DNA from 2 places in the Microbacterium sp. LWS13-1.2 genome. Region 1 is predicted to be linked to the other one. Evidence: predicted binding sites of a transcription regulator. Region 1 holds the regulator's gene; the other holds the start of a gene.
What was found. Region 1 encodes HrcA, which represses chaperone genes, less so after heat shock. Its sites were predicted from a motif close to TTNGCACTCGNNNNNNNCGAGTGCNAA; they were not measured.
Positions count from the first base shown of each region.

Region 2: a site for HrcA is predicted at 2,560-2,586, ahead of groES (co-chaperone GroES). Genes of this name have one in related genera too.

Region 1 covers NZ_CP151632.1:451,310-455,524, reverse strand. The annotation lists gene MRBLWS13_RS02175 (16S rRNA (uracil(1498)-N(3))-methyltransferase) at 1-504, opposite strand, end outside; gene dnaJ (molecular chaperone DnaJ) at 508-1,620, opposite strand; gene hrcA (heat-inducible transcriptional repressor HrcA) at 1,672-2,712, opposite strand; gene hemW (radical SAM family heme chaperone HemW) at 2,850-4,067, opposite strand; gene MRBLWS13_RS02155 (DUF1990 family protein) at 4,075-4,215, opposite strand, start outside.
Region 2 covers NZ_CP151632.1:3,640,682-3,644,896, reverse strand. The annotation lists gene MRBLWS13_RS16840 (heavy metal translocating P-type ATPase) at 1-567, shown strand, start outside; gene MRBLWS13_RS16835 (metal-sensitive transcriptional regulator) at 641-985, shown strand; gene rarD (EamA family transporter RarD) at 988-1,905, opposite strand; gene groES (co-chaperone GroES) at 2,184-2,480, opposite strand; gene MRBLWS13_RS16820 (Hsp70 family protein) at 2,759-4,215, shown strand, end outside.

The DNA of each region.
Region 1 (4,215 bases):
GAGCATGCGGGATGCCGCGGCCCGGCGCACGATCCCCGCGGTCGTGGTGAGCTCCACCACCTCGGGGACCCAGGCGCGGTGCGCCTGCTTCGCGGCCTCGCGCACGATCGTCGCCCAGCGCGCACGGCCCTTCGCCGCCTTCGCCACGTCCCACCGCGAGACGCTTCGTGCGGCCTGCCACGGGACGATCTCGTCGACTCCGAGCTCGGTCGCCGCCTGGACCGCCAGTTCGTCGCGGTCGCCTTTGGCCAGCGCCTGCACGAGCACCACCCGAGGACTCGGCTGCGCGGCATCCGCCCGCTCGCGGATGCGCACCACGACCTCGCGCGGTGCCACCGACTCGACGACGCCGGTGAGCCAGGCGCCGCGGCCGTCGCCGAGCGTCACCTCTTCGCCGACGCGCACCCGCCGCACGCTGGAGGCGTGGTGCGCCTCGGCGCCGGTGAGGCTCACCGCGTCGCCCGGCGCACCCGCCGGCTCGTCGAGGAGGAAGTGGAGGGACACCGGTCAGGCGTTCCGGAACCGGTCGCGCAGCTTGGCGAACAGACCCTGGTGGAACTCCGAGAGCCGCGGGGACGGCGCCTTGGTCCGCTTGGCGAACTCCTCGATGAGGGCTCGCTCCTTGTGGTCCAGGCGCGTGGGCGTCACGACATGCACGCCCACCCTCAGGTCTCCGCGCTGCGAGCCGCGCAGCGGGGTGATGCCGCGGCCCTTGATCGTCAGGATGTCGCCGGCCTGCACCCCCGGCCGCACCTCGAGATCCACCGCACCGTCGAGCGACTCGATCGTCGTCGTGGTGCCCAGGATCGCGTCGGGCATGGACACCTCGAGCGTGGCGAGCAGGTCGTCGCCGTCGCGGCTGAAGACCTCGTGGGGCGAGACGGTGACCTCGATGTAGAGGTCGCCGTTCGGGCCGCCGGCGGGGCCGACCTCGCCCGAGCCGGGAAGCTGGAGCCGCAGGCCGGTCTCGACGCCGGCGGGGATGTCGAGCGACACCGTGCGGCGCGCGCGCACGCGGCCCTGACCCTGGCAGGTCGCGCAGGGGTAGGGAATCGTGGTGCCGTAGCCCTGGCACACGTTGCAGGGCTGTGTCGTGACGACGTTGCCGAGAAGGCTCCGCACCTGCCGCTGCACGTTTCCGGTGCCGTGGCAGATGTCGCACGTGACGGGGCTCGTCCCAGGCTGGCAGCACGATCCCTGACAGGTCTCGCAGAGCACCGCGGTGTCCACGTCGATGTCGCGGTGCGTGCCGAACACGACGTCGCCGAGCTCGAGCGTCACACGTACGAGGGCGTCCTGCCCGCGCTCACGCCGCGATCGCGGGCGCCCGCCACGCGAACCGCCGGCCGCGCCGAAGAAGGTCTCGAAGATGTCGTTGAAGCCGCCGAAGCCGCCGGCGCCGCCGAAAGGCGACTCGCTCCCGCCCATGTCGTACCGGGCCCGTTGATCGGGGTCGCTCAGCACGTCGTACGCGTGCGTCACGAGCTTGAACCGCTCAGACGCGTCCTCGCCGGGGTTCACATCCGGGTGCAGCTGCCGGGCCAGCTTGCGATACGCCTTCTTGATCTCGTCGGTGGTGGCGTCGCGTGCGACGCCGAGGACCTCGTAGTGGTCAGCCACTTTCGCCTTCCTGCCGCGGCCCCGCCGCGGAATCGATGATGCGCGTCAGCGTCAGCGGGAGTTGTCGTCCTGCTCGAGCATCCGCGTGAGGTAGCGCGCGACGGCACGGACCGTCGCGAGGTTCGTGGGGTAGTCCATGCGCGTCGGGCCGAGCACACCGACGCGGGCGAGCGATCCCGTCGCGTCGTAGTCGCTGGCCACGACGGAGGCCTCGGCCAGGCCGAACGCCTCGTTCTCGCGGCCGATGCTCGCGGCGAGTCCCTGCTCGTCGGCCACCATCTCGCCCATCAGCCGCAGCAGGGTCACCTGCTCCTCGATCGCCTCGAGGAGGGGGTAGATGCTGCCGCGGAAGTCGGATTCGCTCCGCGCGAGGTTCGCGCTGCCGGCCATCACCAGCTTGTCCTGGCGGAACTCCTCGAGCTCTTCGGCGACCGCACGGATGATCTCGTCGGTCGCCTTCTCGTGCGCGGGTGCCTGCGCATCCGGCCCCTCCAGCCGCTCGGCGATGCGCTGAAGCCCCTCGCGGACGGGCCGGCCGACCAGCAGCGTGCCGAGGCGGGCGCGGATGTGCGCGAGGTCGGTGTCGTCGAAGTCCTCTCCGACGAAGGTCAGCCGCTGCGACACGCGGCCGGTGTCGGTGACGATGATCACCAGCATCCGCCCCCCGCCGAGCTGGACCAGCTCCACGTGCGTGACGTTGGCGCGGGCGAACGACGGGTACTGCACAATCGCGACCTGGCCGGTGAGCTGCGTGAGAGCGCGCACGGTGCGCACGAGCACGTCGTCGAGGTCGCCCGAGCCGTCCAGGAAGGACGCGATGGCCGAGCGCTGCGCCGACGAGAGCGGGCGGATCTCGGCGAGGTGGTCCACGAAGACGCGGTAGCCCTTGTCGGTCGGCACGCGTCCCGACGACGTGTGGGGCGCGACGATGAGCTCCTCGTCTTCCAGCAGAGCCATGTCGTTGCGGATCGTCGCCGCGGATACGCCGAACGCATGCCGCTCGACGATCGTCTTGCTGCCGACCGGCTCACGCGTGTGGACGTAGTCCTGGACGATCGCCCGCAGTACCTGCAGACCTCGCTCGCTGACCATTCCGCCTCCTCACGCTGCTGTCGGCACCAGGGCGTCTGGCACTCGCATGACTGGAGTGCCAATTCTATCCGATGACCCCGTCAGGATCGCCGAACGACGCCGCGCCCGGCGAAGCCGCGGCGGGGCGCCGCGCGTGGTCACTCGGTCAGCGCGCGCACGACGGCGTCCGCCAGCAGGCGTCCCCGTCGCGTCAGCACCACGCGCCCGCGCAACGCCGTCGGACCATCGATGAGGCCGTCCGCGATGAGCGCGGCGACCGCGTGTCGCCCCTCGCCCTGCAGTTCGCCGACCGGGAGCCCTTCCCGGACCCGTGTGCGCAGCAGCACGCTCTCGAGCGCTCGGGCATCGGCATCCGGGCTCTCGCGTCCGGCGGCGGGCGATTCGCCCGCCGCGAGCCGCTGCGCGTACGCCGCGGGGTGCTTGACGTTCCAGAACCGCACTCCCCCGATGTGGCTGTGCGCTCCCGGCCCGAAGCCCCACCAGTCCGAGCCGACCCAGTAGGCGAGATTGTGCCGCGATCGGTGGGCCGCGTCTCGCGCCCAGTTCGACACCTCGTACCAATCGAATCCGCCGCCCGCGAGCAGGTCGTCCGCGAGCTCGTACATGTCGGCCTGCAGATCGTCGTCCGGGGCGGCGACTTCTCCGCGGCGGATCTGGCGCGCGAGCTTCGTGCCGTCCTCGATGATGAGCGCGTAGGCCGAGATGTGGTCGGGCTCCAGCGCGATGGCGGCCTCGAGCGACGAACGCCAGTCCGCGAGCGACTCACCGGGAGCGCCGTAGATGAGGTCGACGCTGACGTCGAGACCGGCGTCTCGGGCGGCCGCGACGGCGGTGCGGACGTTCTCGGGGTCATGCGTGCGATCCAGCGCCGCGAGAACGTGCGGAACGGCGGACTGCATGCCGATCGAGAGCCGGGTGACGCCGGATGCCGCCAGCTCGGCCGCGACCGCCGGCGAGACGGTGTCGGGGTTGGCCTCGACCGTCACCTCGGCGCCCTCGACGATGCCGAAGGTGTCGCGGACGCCGCCGAGCATGCGGGCGAGATCGCCCGGGGGCAGCAGCGTCGGCGTGCCGCCGCCGAAGAACACCGTCGTGGCCGGGCGGTTTCCGCCCGCGCGCTCGAGGACCGGCGCGGCCAGGGCTATCTCGGTCAGGAGCGTGTCGGCGTACTGGTCCTGGCGCGCGCCCCGCAGCTCGGATGCCGTGTACGTGTTGAAGTCGCAGTAGCCGCAGCGGACGCGGCAGAAGGGCACGTGCAGGTACACGCCGAAATCGGTCGCGGGATCGATGCGGATGCCCGAAGGGAGCGAGCCGTCCGCGGGAACAGGCTCGCCGAGCGGAAGAGCGGAGCCCATCAGCGGCTCACGCGGGGGTCGTGTAGAGCGGTGAGATGGCGCGCAGGTACCGCGAGAACAGCTCGCGCCGACGGCGCTTGGTGAGCCCGGGCAGCACGCGATAGAGGACCGAGCGCGGCGCATCGAACGCCCGCACCGTGAACCACAC
Region 2 (4,215 bases), 1.1 Mb from region 1:
CAGCTGCGGGCACTCGGGCTCACCCCGGTGCTGCTCACCGGCGACAACGCCGCAGCGGCCCGTGCGATCGCCGACGAGGTCGGAATCGAGCGCGTGATCGCCGAGGTGCTGCCGCACGACAAGGTCGCCGTCATCACCCAGCTGCAGTCCGAGGGGCGCGTCGTCGCCATGGTCGGCGACGGCGTGAACGACGCCGCGGCCCTCGCGCAGGCCGACCTGGGCCTCGCGATGGGAACGGGGACGGATGCCGCGATCGAGGCATCCGACATCACCCTGGTGCGCGGCGACCTGCGCAGCGCGGCCGACGCCATCCGCCTGTCGCGCGCGACGCTCGGCACGATCAAGGTCAACCTGTTCTGGGCCTTCGCCTACAACGTGGCGGCGCTGCCGCTCGCGGCGCTCGGCCTCTTGAACCCCATGATCGCGGGAGCGGCGATGGCATTCTCGAGTGTCTTCGTTGTGGGCAACAGCCTGCGGCTGCGACGGTTCCGCAGCCTCTCCGGCGGCCGATCCGATCCCTCGCGGGCGAAAGCGCCCGCTGCTGCGGAGGCGATCGCCGCCTCCTAGCCGAGCTGCGACCTGCGCGCGACCCCGCCCCGGATACATGATGGACGTTGTTCAGAATGAAGGACTCACAGACATGACGATCGACACGCACGGCGAGACGGCCCTCGACCACGCGGCGTCGCCGGAGGGCGACGCCTCGCACCACGGCTACATCACCGACAAGGACAAGTACCTCAATCGCATGAAGCGCATCGAGGGGCAGGCTCGCGGCATCCACAAGATGGTGGAGGACGAGAAGTACTGCATCGACATCCTGACGCAGATCAGCGCCCTCACCTCCGCACTCGAGGCCGTCGCCGTCGGCCTGCTCGACGACCACCTGCGTCACTGCGTGGTGGATGCGGCACGCCTGGGCGGCGAGGCCGCCGACGCCAAGATCACCGAGGCCACGCAGGCCATCGCCCGCCTCGTGCGCTGACCTCAGACGCCGGCGCGCGACCGCCGGGCGTGCAGCACCGAGTCGACGGTGAGCACCATCAGCGCCACCCACACGAGTGCGAAGCCGATCCAGCGCTCGAGGGGCATCGGCTCGCCGAGCACGAGCCACCCGATCAGGAACTGCAGGATCGGCGCCACGAACTGCAGCAGCCCGATCGTGGTCAGCGACACGCGGCGGGCGCCCGAGGCGAACAGCAGCAGCGGCACGGCGGTGATGACGCCCGTCAGACTCAGCAGCACGGTGTGCTGCCATCCGCTCGACCCCATCGTGAGGCCTGCCGTCGCGCCCACGATCGCCAGCACGACGACCGCGATCGGCGTCAGCCACAGCGTCTCGAGGGTGAGACCGCTCACGGCGTCGACCGAAGGACCCACCTTCTTCTTCGCCAGCCCGTAGACACCGAACGACGCCGCGAGCGTGAGCGCGATCCACGGGAAGTCGCCGTAGCCGATGACGATCACGGCCACCGCCGCAGCGGCGATGCCGATCGCCACCCACTGCGTCGCGCGCAGACGCTCGTGCAGCACCAGTACGGCGAGCAGCACGGTCGCGATCGGATTGATGAAGTAGCCGAGGCTGGTCTCGATGACCTGGTCGCTCAGCGCCCCGTAGATGAAGACCTGCCAGTTGACGTAGATCAGGAGACCCGCGACCACGGTGAGCCCCAGCACCCGCGGCTGCCGGAAGATCGCCGCCAGCCGCGGCCACGTGCGCGTCACCGTGAGCAGCAGCGCACAGAAGACGAGGGACAGCAGGATGCGCCACGCCACGATCTCCCACGGACCCGTCGGCGCCAGCAGCAGGAAGTACAGCGGCAGGAAACCCCACAGCAGATACGCGCTGAACGCGTAGACGCCGCCCAGCGTGCGCTCGCGCGCGTCGGCGGCGGCATCCGCCACCCGACGGCTGCCGGTCGTCACACCGAGGTCGAGCGCCGTCGAGGGGTCGAGCCCGTCCACGGTGCCACGTTCCGACGGGGACGACTGCTCGCGACTCACCGAGTCAGCCTACGCCCGCCCCACGCGGTGCCGGCCCGCTGCGCCGGGCCGCAGCGTCCGTTCCCTGCCGAGCCTGCACGGAATCCTGCCACGCGGCACCGGAATAAATACCCGGGACATGACGAGAGGGCCGGATGCCGAAGCATCCGACCCTCGAGGTCACGCGCAGTGCGCGGAACTCAGCGAACGACGACCGCCAGGACGTCGCGAGCCGACAGGACGAGGAGCTCGTCACCGCCGAACTTCACCTCGGTGCCGCCGTACTTGCTGTAGATCACGCGGTCGCCGACGGCGACGTCGAGCGGGATGCGGTTGCCGTTGTCGTCGATACGACCCGGGCCCACCGCCACGACCTCGCCCTCCTGGGGCTTCTCCTTGGCGGTGTCGGGGATGACCAGACCGCTGGACGTGGTCTGCTCGGCCTCGACCTGCTTGATGACGATGCGGTCCTCGAGCGGCTTGATGGAAACCGACACGGTCTACCTCTTCTTTCTTGAGACTAAGACTCGTTAGCACTCTGACGTTGAGAGTGCTGATGACAGTCTAGGCAACGGTCTGGCACTCATGCAACGTGAGTGCCAATCGTGACGTCATACCGCGCGCGTCGCAGACACCTGGCGGAAACACAACTGTTACATGCTCTTGAGGCTTTGTCGGGCCCCGGCGTATCATCACAGCAGCGGCTCACTCTCTGGGGAGTGAGAACGCTGCGAGTTCGGGGGAGCTCGCACACGATGTGGGGGCATGCTTCAACATGGCTGAGCGGTATTTCCTGGCTGTGGATCTCGGGACCAGCAGGCTGGGGGCAGCGACAGCGCGCGTCGCTTCGGACGGCAGCATCACGGCTGCGGCGTTTCCACTCGGGCGACGTGCGGACAGCGTCGCGACGGTGGTCTTCGTCGCCGAGGATGGTGATCTCCTCTTCGGGGATGCGGCGGAACGGCGCGGCGTCACCGCGCCCGAGCGACTGATCCGCGAGTTCAAGCGCAGCATCGGCGACGACGTGCCGCTGGTCGTGGGCGATCGGTCGATCCCGGCCGAGCAGCTGTACGCGCAGACCGTGGCGGGCGTCATCGACGCGGTGACCGAACGCGAGGGTGGCGCGCCGGCAGGTGTCATCGTCACGCATCCTGCCATGTGGGGTCCGCACCGTGTGGGAACGATCAGCTCGGCGCTCGCCGCGCTCGGCATCCGCGACGTGGAGTTCATCACCGAGCCGGAAGCCGCGGCGCGGCACTACGAGGCGTCGCGCGTGCTCGAGCCCGGAGAGACGCTCGCCGTCTACGACCTGGGCGGCGGCACGTTCGACTGCGTGCTGCTGCGCAAGACCGAGACCTCGTTCGAGCTCGTCGGAGAGCCGATGGGACTCGACAATCTCGGTGGGGCCGACTTCGACGACGCCGTCGTGCGCCACGTGCTGCGCTCCGCGGAGGTCTCCCCCGAGGCGCTGGACGACTCGTCCGCCGACGCGCGGGTCGCGCTGTCGCAGCTTCGTCGCGAATGCGTCGACGCCAAAGAGGCGCTGTCGTTCGACTCCGACGTCGTCATCCCGGTCCTGCTGCAGGCCGGCCGCTCGAGCGTGCGGCTGACGCGCGCCGAGTTCGAGGACATGATCGATCCGTACGTCACACAGACGGTCGACGTGCTCGAGGATGCCCTCGAAGCGGCAGAGGTCGACCCCGAGCAGCTCGAGTCGGTGCTGCTCATCGGCGGATCATCGCGGATCCCGCTGGTCACGCAGCGGATCTCCGAGCATCTGGACCGCCCGACCGCGATCGACGCGGATCCGAAGGCGTCCATCGCGCTCGGCGCGGCGCACACGGCGCTCATCCGCGCGATGGATCGCGAGATCGCCGCTCCGGGCGAACTCGTCGTCTTCGAAGGCGCCTCGGCCGGCGGGCTGGAGCTCCTCGTGCCGGCTGGCGCTGCGCTCGCGGCACCGGTCGCCCCCGTCGCGGCATCGTCGCCTCACGGCGCGCGCCACTACATCGCCATCTCAGCCGCGGCGGCCCTCGTCGCCGCCGCGATCGTCTTCGGCAGCACCATGACGCTCGGCAACGGCAGCGGCACCTTCCTGTCGCTGTCGGGCTGGGAGCAGGTTCCCGCACCCGCCGACCCCGACGCCGAGGCCGAGGCCGCCGCGCAGGTGGAGCCCGCCGGTGACACGAACGCCCCCGAGACGGCGACGGCACCCGAGCCGGACAAGGGGTC